Regions from separate parts of the Comamonas sp. MYb396 genome, predicted to be linked through region 2. Evidence: riboswitches for the same ligand, from Rfam matches in the RefSeq annotation. Region 2 holds a riboswitch; each other region holds the start of a gene.
The links. A riboswitch is a leader RNA that binds a small molecule or an ion and turns the genes downstream of it on or off. The one in region 2 is predicted to bind cobalamin.

Region 1 (3,269 bases), on a different contig from region 2:
GATGTGGTCAGTGCTGAAGAATCCATCTTCTCCGGCGAAGCCCGCTTTGTGGCTTTGCCTGGTGAAATGGGCGAACTCGGTATCTACGCCCGCCACACGCCGTTGATCACCCGCATCAAGCCGGGTTCGGTGCGCATTGAGAAGGCCGACGGCGGCGAAGAGTTCATCTTCGTGGCTGGTGGCATTCTCGAAGTGCAACCCGACTGCGTGACCGTGCTGTCCGACACCGCTGTGCGCGGCAAGGACCTGGACGAGCAAAAAGCGGTTGAAGCCAAGCAAAAGGCTGAAGAAGCCCTCAAGAACGCCAAGGGCGAGCTTGACCTGGCCAAGGCCCAATCCGAGCTGTCCGTCATGGCCGCCCAGATTGCCGCCCTGCAAAAATACCGCAAGAAGCGCTGATCCGCTGTTTGCGCAACTGCCACAGGAAAACCACCGCATGCGGTGGTTTTTTTACGTCCGTAGCGGATGGGTCGGAGTGGAGCTGGTCTGCAGCACCTGCTGCATATGGAGGGTTTGCCACAGCGGGTCGGCATCCTGGTGCAGGCTGACAAAGCCCTGGCGCTGCCAAAAGGCCTGTGCGCCCGGCAAAAAAGGATGCGTGTGCAGGTAGAGCCGCTGCACACCCTGCTGCAGCGCCCGCTGCCGCAGCTGCGCGAACAGTTCGCCAGCCAGGCCTTGGCGGCGCCAGGCCGGGTCCACATACAGGCGCACCACCTCGGCGGTGCCTGCGCTGGGCACCGCCAGGTGGGCAAAGCGCCCGTCATAGGCGCGGTAGGCGATGCTGCCGATGATGCGGTCGCCCTGCCAGGCCGCCAGCATGCAGCCGCCGGGCGGTGCATAGACCGAGGCAAAGTCGCGCAGATCGGCCTGCGGTGTGCTGGTATCGACCCGATCGCCAAACATGGCCTGGCGCGCCGCCTGCAAAAAGGCTGCCACCGGCGCGAGATGGTCAACGCGGCGGATGCCGTATGCGCTGGGTGTAGTGGGTGGGTGGTTCATGGCCATCAAACGGCCTGCAGCTTAGCATGCAGGCGCTGTAAATCGGCTACAGTACAGCCACTTTGGTTTCGCAAGAACATGCGCACGGCAGGGTGCCGGGGCATGAGGGAATCCAGGGAGCGCGAGCCGGCAGCCAGCGCCCCAAACGGAACTGCCCCCGCAACTGTAGGCCGCGAGCAGGCCATCCATGCGCCACTGAACTGCGGTTCGGGAAGGCGATGGTCTGCGCAGACCGGCCAGTCAGGAGACCTGCCAAGGTTATGCATTCACAAGCCACTGGCAAGCCCCCGGTTTGCACAGAGAAACAGGCATGCCACCGGTTGTGCGCGCTGCAAGGCGAACGACGCAAACGCCGCTGCGGCAAACCCATTCATGGCGGATGTGCGTGTGTTTTGATCATGACCGGCGGGGTGTCCGGGCGGTGAGCAGCGTCTCGTCTGCGCAAGGCTGTCCTGGCTCCACCGGGCAGCAGCCCGCACCGGATCGGCTCGCACGGCCCGCATGCCCAGCCTCTACCTGGAGAGACGATTCCGATGCCTGTTCGCCGTTTTGCGCTGCCTGCCCTGTTGGCTGCCTGTGTATTCATGCCGCTGTCCGCCTGGGCCGCCCCTTATCCGATGCAGCTGCACAACTGCGGCTACGAGGTCTCTCTCAAGCAGGCGCCCGCCTCGGTCGTCACCATCGGCCAGGCCGGCACCGAGATGCTGTATGCGCTGGGTCTGGGCGACAAGCTGGTGGGCACCTCGCTGTGGTTCAATGCCGTGCTGCCCCAGTTCAAGGCCATCAATGACAAGGTGCCACGCCTGGCGGACAACGACCCGAGCTTTGAGTCGGTGATCGGCAAACGCCCGGCGCTGGTGGTGTCGCAGTTCGAGTGGATGGTCGGCAAGGACGGCGTCGTGGGCACGCGCGAGCAGTTCCATGACCTGGGCATTGCCACCTATGCGATGCCCTCCGACTGCGAAGGCAAGAACAACCTCAAGGGCGCCGATGGCACCCGCACCGCGGCCTACGATGTGCAGGCGCTCTACAAGAGCATCACCCAACTGGCGCAGCTCTTTGATGTGCAGCCCCAGGGTGAGCGCCTGGTCAAGGACCTGCGCGAGCGCCAGGCCAAGGCGGTCGCCAAGGTCCAGGCCGCGCAGCAGCCCCATCTGACGGCTGCGCTGTGGTTCTCCAGCGCCGATCTGGCCATCGACCCCTACATGGCGGGCAAGAACGGGGTTGCCGGCTACATGCTGCAGACCTTGGGCCTGCGCAATATCGTCGACTCGTCCGAAGAGTGGCCCACCGTGGGTTGGGAAACCATTGCCAAGGCCAATCCATCGATCCTGGTGATCGCCCGCATGGACCGCCGCCGCTTCCCTGCGGACGACTACCAAAAGAAGCTCGAGTTTCTGAAGCAGGACCCGGTCACCCAGCACATGGATGCCGTCAAGAACAACCGCATCGTCATTGTCGATGCCGATGCGCTGCAAGGCTCGATCCGCTTGGTCGATGGCATGGAGCAGATCAGCGATGCGGTACGCAAGCTCGGCCCGGCGGCCGCGCGTTGATCAGCCGCTGATGCAAGGCCTTGCATGATGGTGGCAACGGCATCAGCGCGCCCATCGGCGCTGCGCAGGCCGCTGCATGGGGCCGCCTGGTGCCTGGGCGCGGCACTGGCGCTGCTGCTGAGCGTGGCGCTGGGCATCGCCGTTGGCGAGACGGCGCTGTCGCCCAGCCTGGTGCTGCAGGTGCTGGCCAACAAGCTGGCAGGTGCCAGCTATGCCATCGATCCCATCAGCCAGGGCATTGTTTGGAACTACCGCCTGCCCCGGGCGCTGGTGGCGGCCAGCTGCGGCGCTGGCCTGGCGGTCTCGGGCGTCATTTTGCAATCGCTGCTGCGCAATGCGCTGGCCGAGCCCTATTTGCTCGGCATCTCGGCCGGGGCCTCCACCGGCGCAGTGCTGGTGACTGTCGTCGGCATTGGTGCGGGCGCCATATCGATGACCGTGGGCGCCTTTTTTGGCGCGCTCTGCGCGTTTGCACTGGTGGCCCTGCTGGCCCATGCCGCCGGCAGCGGTGGCCTGCGCAACAGCGGCCAGATTGTGCTGGCCGGCATTGCCGGCTCGCAGCTGTTCAATGCACTGACCTCGCTGATCATCACCAAGTCGGGCAGCGCCGAGCAGGCCCGGGGCATCATGTTCTGGCTGCTGGGCAGCCTGAGCGGCGTGCGCTGGCCCGATACCGTGCTGACGGCCTGCATCGCGATCACCGGCCTGCTGCTG
Region 2 (3,269 bases):
TGCAGGCCAGCCACCATGAAGCCGATGACATTGGTGACCGCAATTGGAAAACCCAGTGCCGAGCTGGTGGCCACCGCGTTGTGCATCGGCACGCTGCACCAGGTCATGAAAGGCACGCTGATGAAGGCGCCACCGGCGCCCACCAGGCCCGAGAGGCAGCCGATCACGCCGCCAGCGGCCACCTGGCCGGCCGTGCCCGGCATGGCGCGCATGGCCTTGCTGTTGGGCTTGCGGAACATGCGCAGTGCCGAGTAACCAATGAACAGGCCAAAAAACAAACCCAGGTAGCTGCCCTTGAGCACCGCAAAAATGCCCAGGCTGGCCAGCAGGCCGCCCAGCACAATGCCCGGGGCCAGGCGTTTGACAAGGTCCCAGCGCACGGCGCCATGCTGGTGGTGGGCGCGCACGCTGGACATCGAGGTGAAGACGATGGTCGCCATCGAGGTGGCAATCGCCATCTTGATCGCCAGCTCCGGCGCCACGCCCTGGGTGCCCAGGATGTAGGTGATAAAGGGCACCAGCACCATGCCGCCGCCAATGCCCAGCAGGCCCGCCAGAAATCCGCCGATCAGGCCCAGAAACGACAGCGGCAGCAAAACAAGAGGATCAGTCATGGCGCGCAGTAAAAAGGCCACCTGAAACAGGTGGCCTGAAACCCCGCTGTCGCGGAGAGGAGAAGACAGGTTGGGCAGCCTGCCCGAAAAAATCAGGTGTTCGCAGCGGATCCACTGGACCGTCATCCTGAACCGGGGGTTCAGGTGGGCAAGGGCAACCTATCGTTGGGTTCATCTGACGCGAGACGATCACGCTCAATAGGTGATGTACCAAGCCCGTGCTCGTAGAGCATTGGTTCAAGGAACTATAAAGTCCAGCAGGGCTGCGAACGCCTCCATTGTAATCGCTCGCGCCTGCTGCACCCACCAAAACTGCATGCCAATGTGCCTGGATTGGTCAAAAAAGATAGCTGGCTAGCTATATTGAGTAATGGAAAAGGTGGTATTTTGTGCGGAGGCATTGCATGGGGCGGCAATCTGGTGTTGGCGCCAGCTTGCCGCCAGGCCTCAGGCGCTGGTGTCCAGGGTTTCGGCAGCCTTGGCAGGGGCGGGCGCCAGTGCGGCGTCCAGCCTTTGCATGACAGACTGCAGGCGGGGTTCGTCCCAGTCGAGGCTGGCCTGGCCGCCGGCAGCGGGCTGGGCTTGGGCCTCGGCCATCGCGGCAGACTGGGCAGCGGCCTGTGCCTGCAACGCGTCCGCCGTCTGGCTGAGCTGGCTGTTCTGCACCTGCAAATCCAGCAGATCAAAGGCGACATTGAGGGCAGCCAGCACGGCGATGCGCTCGCGGCCACGGATCTTGCCCGCGTCGCGGATACCGCTCATGGCCTCATCGACATGCTTGACGGCGGCCAGCAGACGTGCTTCCTGGCCTTCGGGGCAGCCCAGCATATAGCTTTGCTGCATGATGTGTACTTCCAGCTGTTTCATCATTCGTCCTGGTCAAAGGTCTTGGGCAGGCGTTCGATCAGTGCATCCACGCGGGCGCGGGCCGCTGTCAGGCGCGATTGGAGGGAGTCGCGCTCCTGGGTCAGGGTGGTGACTTGCTCTTGCAATTGGGCGTGGGCGCGTTGCAAAGCCTCATGACGGCTCAGCAGTGCCTCCACCCGCTCAAGCATCAGATCCATAGAAGGCGTAGTGGCCATAGAGAGACAGTCTTCTTAAGTGCGCAATGGGTTTAACGCTAAAATTGTACCCGTTGGTGCTCGCCCCAGTGGTTCACATGGGGGCAGTTCAACGGGAAGCAGGAGCGCTGCTTGTGCCCTACAAGCCTTACGCAACCTGCGCTGCCCCCGCAACGGTAAGCGATGGTTGGCTTTTGCGCCATCCACAGCCACCACTATGCCACTGAATACCTTGAACAAGTGTTTGGGAAGGCGTGTGCTGTGTCATCGCCAGCCCGGATACCGGCCAACAATAGTGGAGGCGCGCGGCTGAGGCCTTGCTGCGGCCTCCGTGTTCCCCATTGCCGGCGGGGAGGCTGGCGCGGGGTGGTTCATCACCAACTCAGTGCATGTTTTCCTCTGCTTTTTCGACACGCCGCTGCGCGCGTCCCGCGCTTGCGCCCCGCTCGGGCACCCTCCATTCCCCCCGTTTTTTGGCCTTGGCCATCGCATCGGCGTTGCCCCTGTTGGCGCTGCCAGCACAGGCGCAGCAGGCTCCAGCCGCCCAGGAAACAGAGGGTAAAAACCTGCAAGAGATGGTGGTGACCGCCAACCGCATCGAGCAGCCGCTCTCCGATCTGGTGGCCGATATGTCCATCATTGATGCGCAGACCATCGAGCGCCAGGGCCCGGGCAGCGTGGCCGATGTGCTCGCGCGCGTTCCGGGCATCCAGATTTCGCGCAACGGCGGGCCGGGCACGACGACCAGCGTGTTCATGCGCGGCGCCGATTCACGCTTTACCGCGGTCTATGTCGACGGCGTGCGCATGGATTCGCAATCGACCGGCGGCGCCTCCTGGCAGTCGATTCCGCTGGCGCTGATCGACCGCATCGAAGTGCTGCGTGGCCCGGCCGCTGCCGTCTACGGCTCGGACGCGATGGGCGGCGTGGTGCAGATCTTCACCAAGAAGGGTGAGGGCGGCGTGCCCCAGCCCTATGTGGGCCTGGGCTTTGGCAACCGGGGCACGTTCACGGCCGAGGCAGGTATCTCCGGCAGCGCCGAGGGCTGGGATTACGCGCTGGGCCTGAACCGCTCGCAGACCGATGGCTTCAATGCCCGTACGGTCGCCACCGCCAACCCGGACAAGGACGACTACCGCAGCAATGCGGTCAGCGGCCGCCTGGGCTACCAGATCAATCGCCAGCACCGGCTGGAGGCCACCTTGCTGGCCAGCGATGTGAACTCGGGCTATGACAGCAGCCTGTCCGAGGACGACCGCAGCCTCAACAAGATGTATGCGCTGGGCCTGAACTGGCAGGCGCAGTGGACCGAGCACTACAGCACCAAGCTGCAGTTCAGCCAGTCGCGCGACTACTACGAGACCCGGCCCTCGCCCTACCAGACGGACACGCGCCTGCACAATTACCTGTTCCAAAATACATGGCGCCTGGGCGTCCACACCTTGACGGCCGCGCTGGAGCGGCGTGACGACGCACTGACCAATGGCGGCGTTGACCGCGACCGCCACCAGAATGCGCTGGCGCTGGGCTATGGCCTGAACACCGGCCCGCACACGGTGCAGCTGAACCTGCGCCGCGATGACGACAGCGAGTT
Region 3 (3,269 bases), on a different contig from region 2:
CATGCGCTGCTGAGCGCTGTGCCAGCCCGAACGCATCCCTTCTGGATGCGTTTTTTTATGCATCAGCGGGGCAGGGCGCAGCAGGCAAGAACGCTGGCGTGCCGGCCCGCAGGGCGCCGGGCTGCGACCTATAATCATTGGCAGCCCGGGCCTTCGTCCTTCCTGCCCGGCGCTCCTCCATGAAATACAAGCTACCGCCCCTGCAGCCACTGCGCGTGTTCGAGTCCGTCTACCGCCATGGCTCCATCCGCAAGGCGGCCGACGAGCTGTGCCTGACGCCACAGGCCGCCAGCCAGCAACTCAAGCAACTGGAAAGTGCGCTGGATGTGCAGCTGTTCGAGCGCGGCGCGCGGGGCCTGGCGGCCAGCGCCGAGGCGCAGACCTTGTACCACTATGTGGAGCAGGGGCTTGATGCACTGAGCCAGGGGCTGGAAGCGCTGCGTTCCCACCACAAGGATGCGCAGTTCCATATCCAGGTCAGCCCGTATTTTGCAACCCAGTACCTGATCCGTTCGCTGCCCTCGTTCACCAAGGATTACCCGGAGCTCGACCTGCGCATCTCCATCGGCGTGGAGCTGCCTTCGTTCGATAGCAGTGATCTGGACGCAGCCATTGTCTGGGGCTACGGCGGTGTGGACCATCTCGATGAAACGCCGCTGCTCGAAGACCTCAAGGTCATCGTCGCCACGCCCCAGCTGTTGGCCGAGCACCCGGTGGAGAGCGCGCAGGATTTACCGCACCACCGGCTGATATCGCCGCTGACGCACAACAGCCTGTGGCAGGACATTTATGCGATGCTGGGCCTGGAGCCCGGCGGCAAGCATGTCAGCCCCATGCTGCTGCACACGCACGATGCGATGCTGCAGGCCGTGCTCAGCGGGCAGGGCGTGGGCCTGCTGTCCTATGTCGATGCGCTCAGCTATATCCACAGCGGCAAGCTGCTGGCTCCCTTTGGGGCCGAGCTGCTGCGCCAGTTGCCGATGGACAGAACGCCCAAGTTCCACCTCTACACCCGCCGGGGCGCGGGAGAGCGCCCGATCCAGGCGAGCTTTCGGCAGTGGCTGCTGGGCCAGCTGCGCAGCACTGACTTTATCGGCTATGCGACGCGGCTGCCTCAGGGCTGATACAGCCACTGGGGCATGCGCTGTATCGCCCAGCTGACACCGGCCTGGACGAAAAGGCGCTGCCCGGGCCTGCGGCTGGTACACTGGCTGCGCTTTGAAAAAAGCCTATCTACAGGTGCTTGTATTGCACAAGTGAAACGGGAACAAGGTCGGGAGTGCGCTCCCCCAAGCCTTGGCTGCCCCCGCAACGGTAGACAGGAAACGTAGCCGATGCGGCCCGCTCCCACGCGGGCCCAGTCACTGGGGTTGAAAGAGTGTCCACGCCTGCCAGGCAACAAGACGCCCGCACCCTGGGAAGACCGGCTACCGGGTCAGCGCCTGCGCTGCACCGCCTGTAAGCCCGGAGACCGGCCTGTTCCTAGTCGCAGTGCGCGCTGTGCCTCTGGCCAGCACGTGCTCTCTCAACTGTCTGCGGGGTGTGGACGGCGGTTCTTCGCGCGACCCCGTCTTGGGGGGTGACCGCGTGCAGTGCAGCCCCCGCATCAGGCAGTTAGCGCCTTTTGTTCAAATGACTGCAGTTCCTTTTCCGAAAAACCGGCTCCTGGCTGCCCAGCGGCTCTCTTCCTCCCTGCGCCTCGTTGGCAGCTCCTGTGTTCTGTGCCTGCCCGCCTTGGGCATCGCAGTGGCCCATGCCCAAGAAGCCTCACTGCCCGAAGTGGTGGTGAGCGACCAGCGCAGCGAGCCCAATGCGCTCCAGCTGCCTTCGACCTCGGCCAGCAAGCTAGCCGTGCCGCTGCAGGACCTGCCCGCCAGTGTCAGCTCGGTCTCGGCCGTGCAGGTGCAAGAGCGTGCCGACTACAAGGTGGTCGATGCCGTGGGCCGCAGCGTGGGCCTGAGCGCCAATGGCACCCCTGGCAATGGCGGGCTGTCGTTCTCCAGCCGGGGCTTTACCGGTGTCAACTCGGTAGGTGTGGCCGAAGACGGGCTGAGCCTGGGGGTTGCAGCCGGCACCGTGGCCTATCCTAATTCCAGCTGGGGTTACGAGCGCTTTGATGTGCTGCGCGGCCCCGCATCGCTGATGTACGGCAGCGGCACCATGGGCGCCACGGTGAACGCGGTGCGCAAGGAACCCAGCCGCATCACATCGACCGAGGTGCTGCTGGGCGCCGGCTCCCACGGCTCGGCCCGTGCGGGCCTGGGCAGCACCGGCGCGCTGGGCGACAGCCTGAGCTACCGCCTGGATGTCTACGGCGATCGCAGCGATGGCGAGCGCCAACTGGGCAACAGCGACAGCAAGAAGATCATGAGCGCCATCCGCTGGCAGGCGAGCAGCGATCTGCGCCTGGACCTGACGGCCGATGTCAGCGACCAGCGGCCCGAGCGCTACTTTGGCACCCCGGTGGTCGATGGCAAGCCGGTGGCGGCGCTGCGCGACCGCAATTTCAACTTTCTTGACAGCGACATCCACTACAAGGACCAGCGCTACAAATTGAAGGCCGAGTGGAATGTGAGCGAGGCACTGGTGCTGCGCAACGAGACCTACCACATGAAGGCCGACCGCCACTGGAAGAACATCGAAGGCTATGACTACGATGCCAGCACGCGCATGGTTCACCGCTACGACTACCTGGAGATCGGCCACGACTTGGAGCAAAGCGGCAACCGCCTGGGCGCCGTGTTCAAGCCCGGCCAGCATGAGATAGCGATGGGCTGGGATGTATCGCAGGCCAAGTTCACTGCGCTCAACAGCTCGCCCTATACCGGTGAATCCGATGTGCCGCTGACTGGCGGCACCAGTGGCTACTGGGACAGCCCGGACCCTTACAAGCCGCGCATGACCTCGCGCATCCGCCAAAACGCCTTCTACCTGGAAGACGCCTGGAAGCTGGGCGAGCAGTGGCTGCTGATGGCCGGCCTGCGCCGTGACCTGTATGACTTTGACCGCATGGACCTGCTGAGCCAGGCCCGCTTTGACAAGACCCTGGGCGGCACCTCCTGGCGCCTGGGCCTCACGCACAAGCTGGACCAGAACACCAGCATCTATGCCCAGGTCAGCACCGGCCATGACCCCGTCAACAGCCTGCTGTCGCTGACCCAGTCGCAAACCGGCTTTACATTGAGCAAAGGCCGCCAGGTGGAAGTGGGCATCAAGCAGCAGCTGCCCAATGGCCAGGGCGAATGGACCCTGGCGGTCTTCGATATCCA

Region 1: another riboswitch for cobalamin. It lies ahead of WH265_RS19695 (ABC transporter substrate-binding protein); the one in region 2 lies ahead of WH265_RS13410 (TonB-dependent receptor domain-containing protein).
Region 3: another riboswitch for cobalamin. It lies ahead of WH265_RS00070 (TonB-dependent receptor); the one in region 2 lies ahead of WH265_RS13410 (TonB-dependent receptor domain-containing protein).

Annotation. Positions count from the first base shown of each region.
Region 1 covers NZ_JBBGYU010000009.1:139,720-142,988, forward strand. Annotated here, with positions in the region: gene WH265_RS19685 (F0F1 ATP synthase subunit epsilon) at 1-399, shown strand, start outside; gene WH265_RS19690 (GNAT family N-acetyltransferase) at 451-999, opposite strand; cobalamin riboswitch at 1,046-1,270, shown strand; gene WH265_RS19695 (ABC transporter substrate-binding protein) at 1,533-2,555, shown strand; gene WH265_RS19700 (FecCD family ABC transporter permease) at 2,580-3,269, shown strand, end outside.
Region 2 covers NZ_JBBGYU010000005.1:177,590-180,858, forward strand. Annotated here, with positions in the region: gene WH265_RS13395 (sulfite exporter TauE/SafE family protein) at 1-614, opposite strand, end outside; gene WH265_RS13400 (cell division protein ZapA) at 1,062-1,481, opposite strand; gene WH265_RS13405 (hypothetical protein) at 1,481-1,696, opposite strand; cobalamin riboswitch at 1,736-1,980, shown strand; gene WH265_RS13410 (TonB-dependent receptor domain-containing protein) at 2,065-3,269, shown strand, end outside.
Region 3 covers NZ_JBBGYU010000001.1:16,253-19,521, reverse strand. Annotated here, with positions in the region: gene WH265_RS00075 (LysR substrate-binding domain-containing protein) at 180-1,124, shown strand; cobalamin riboswitch at 1,221-1,494, shown strand; gene WH265_RS00070 (TonB-dependent receptor) at 1,747-3,269, shown strand, end outside.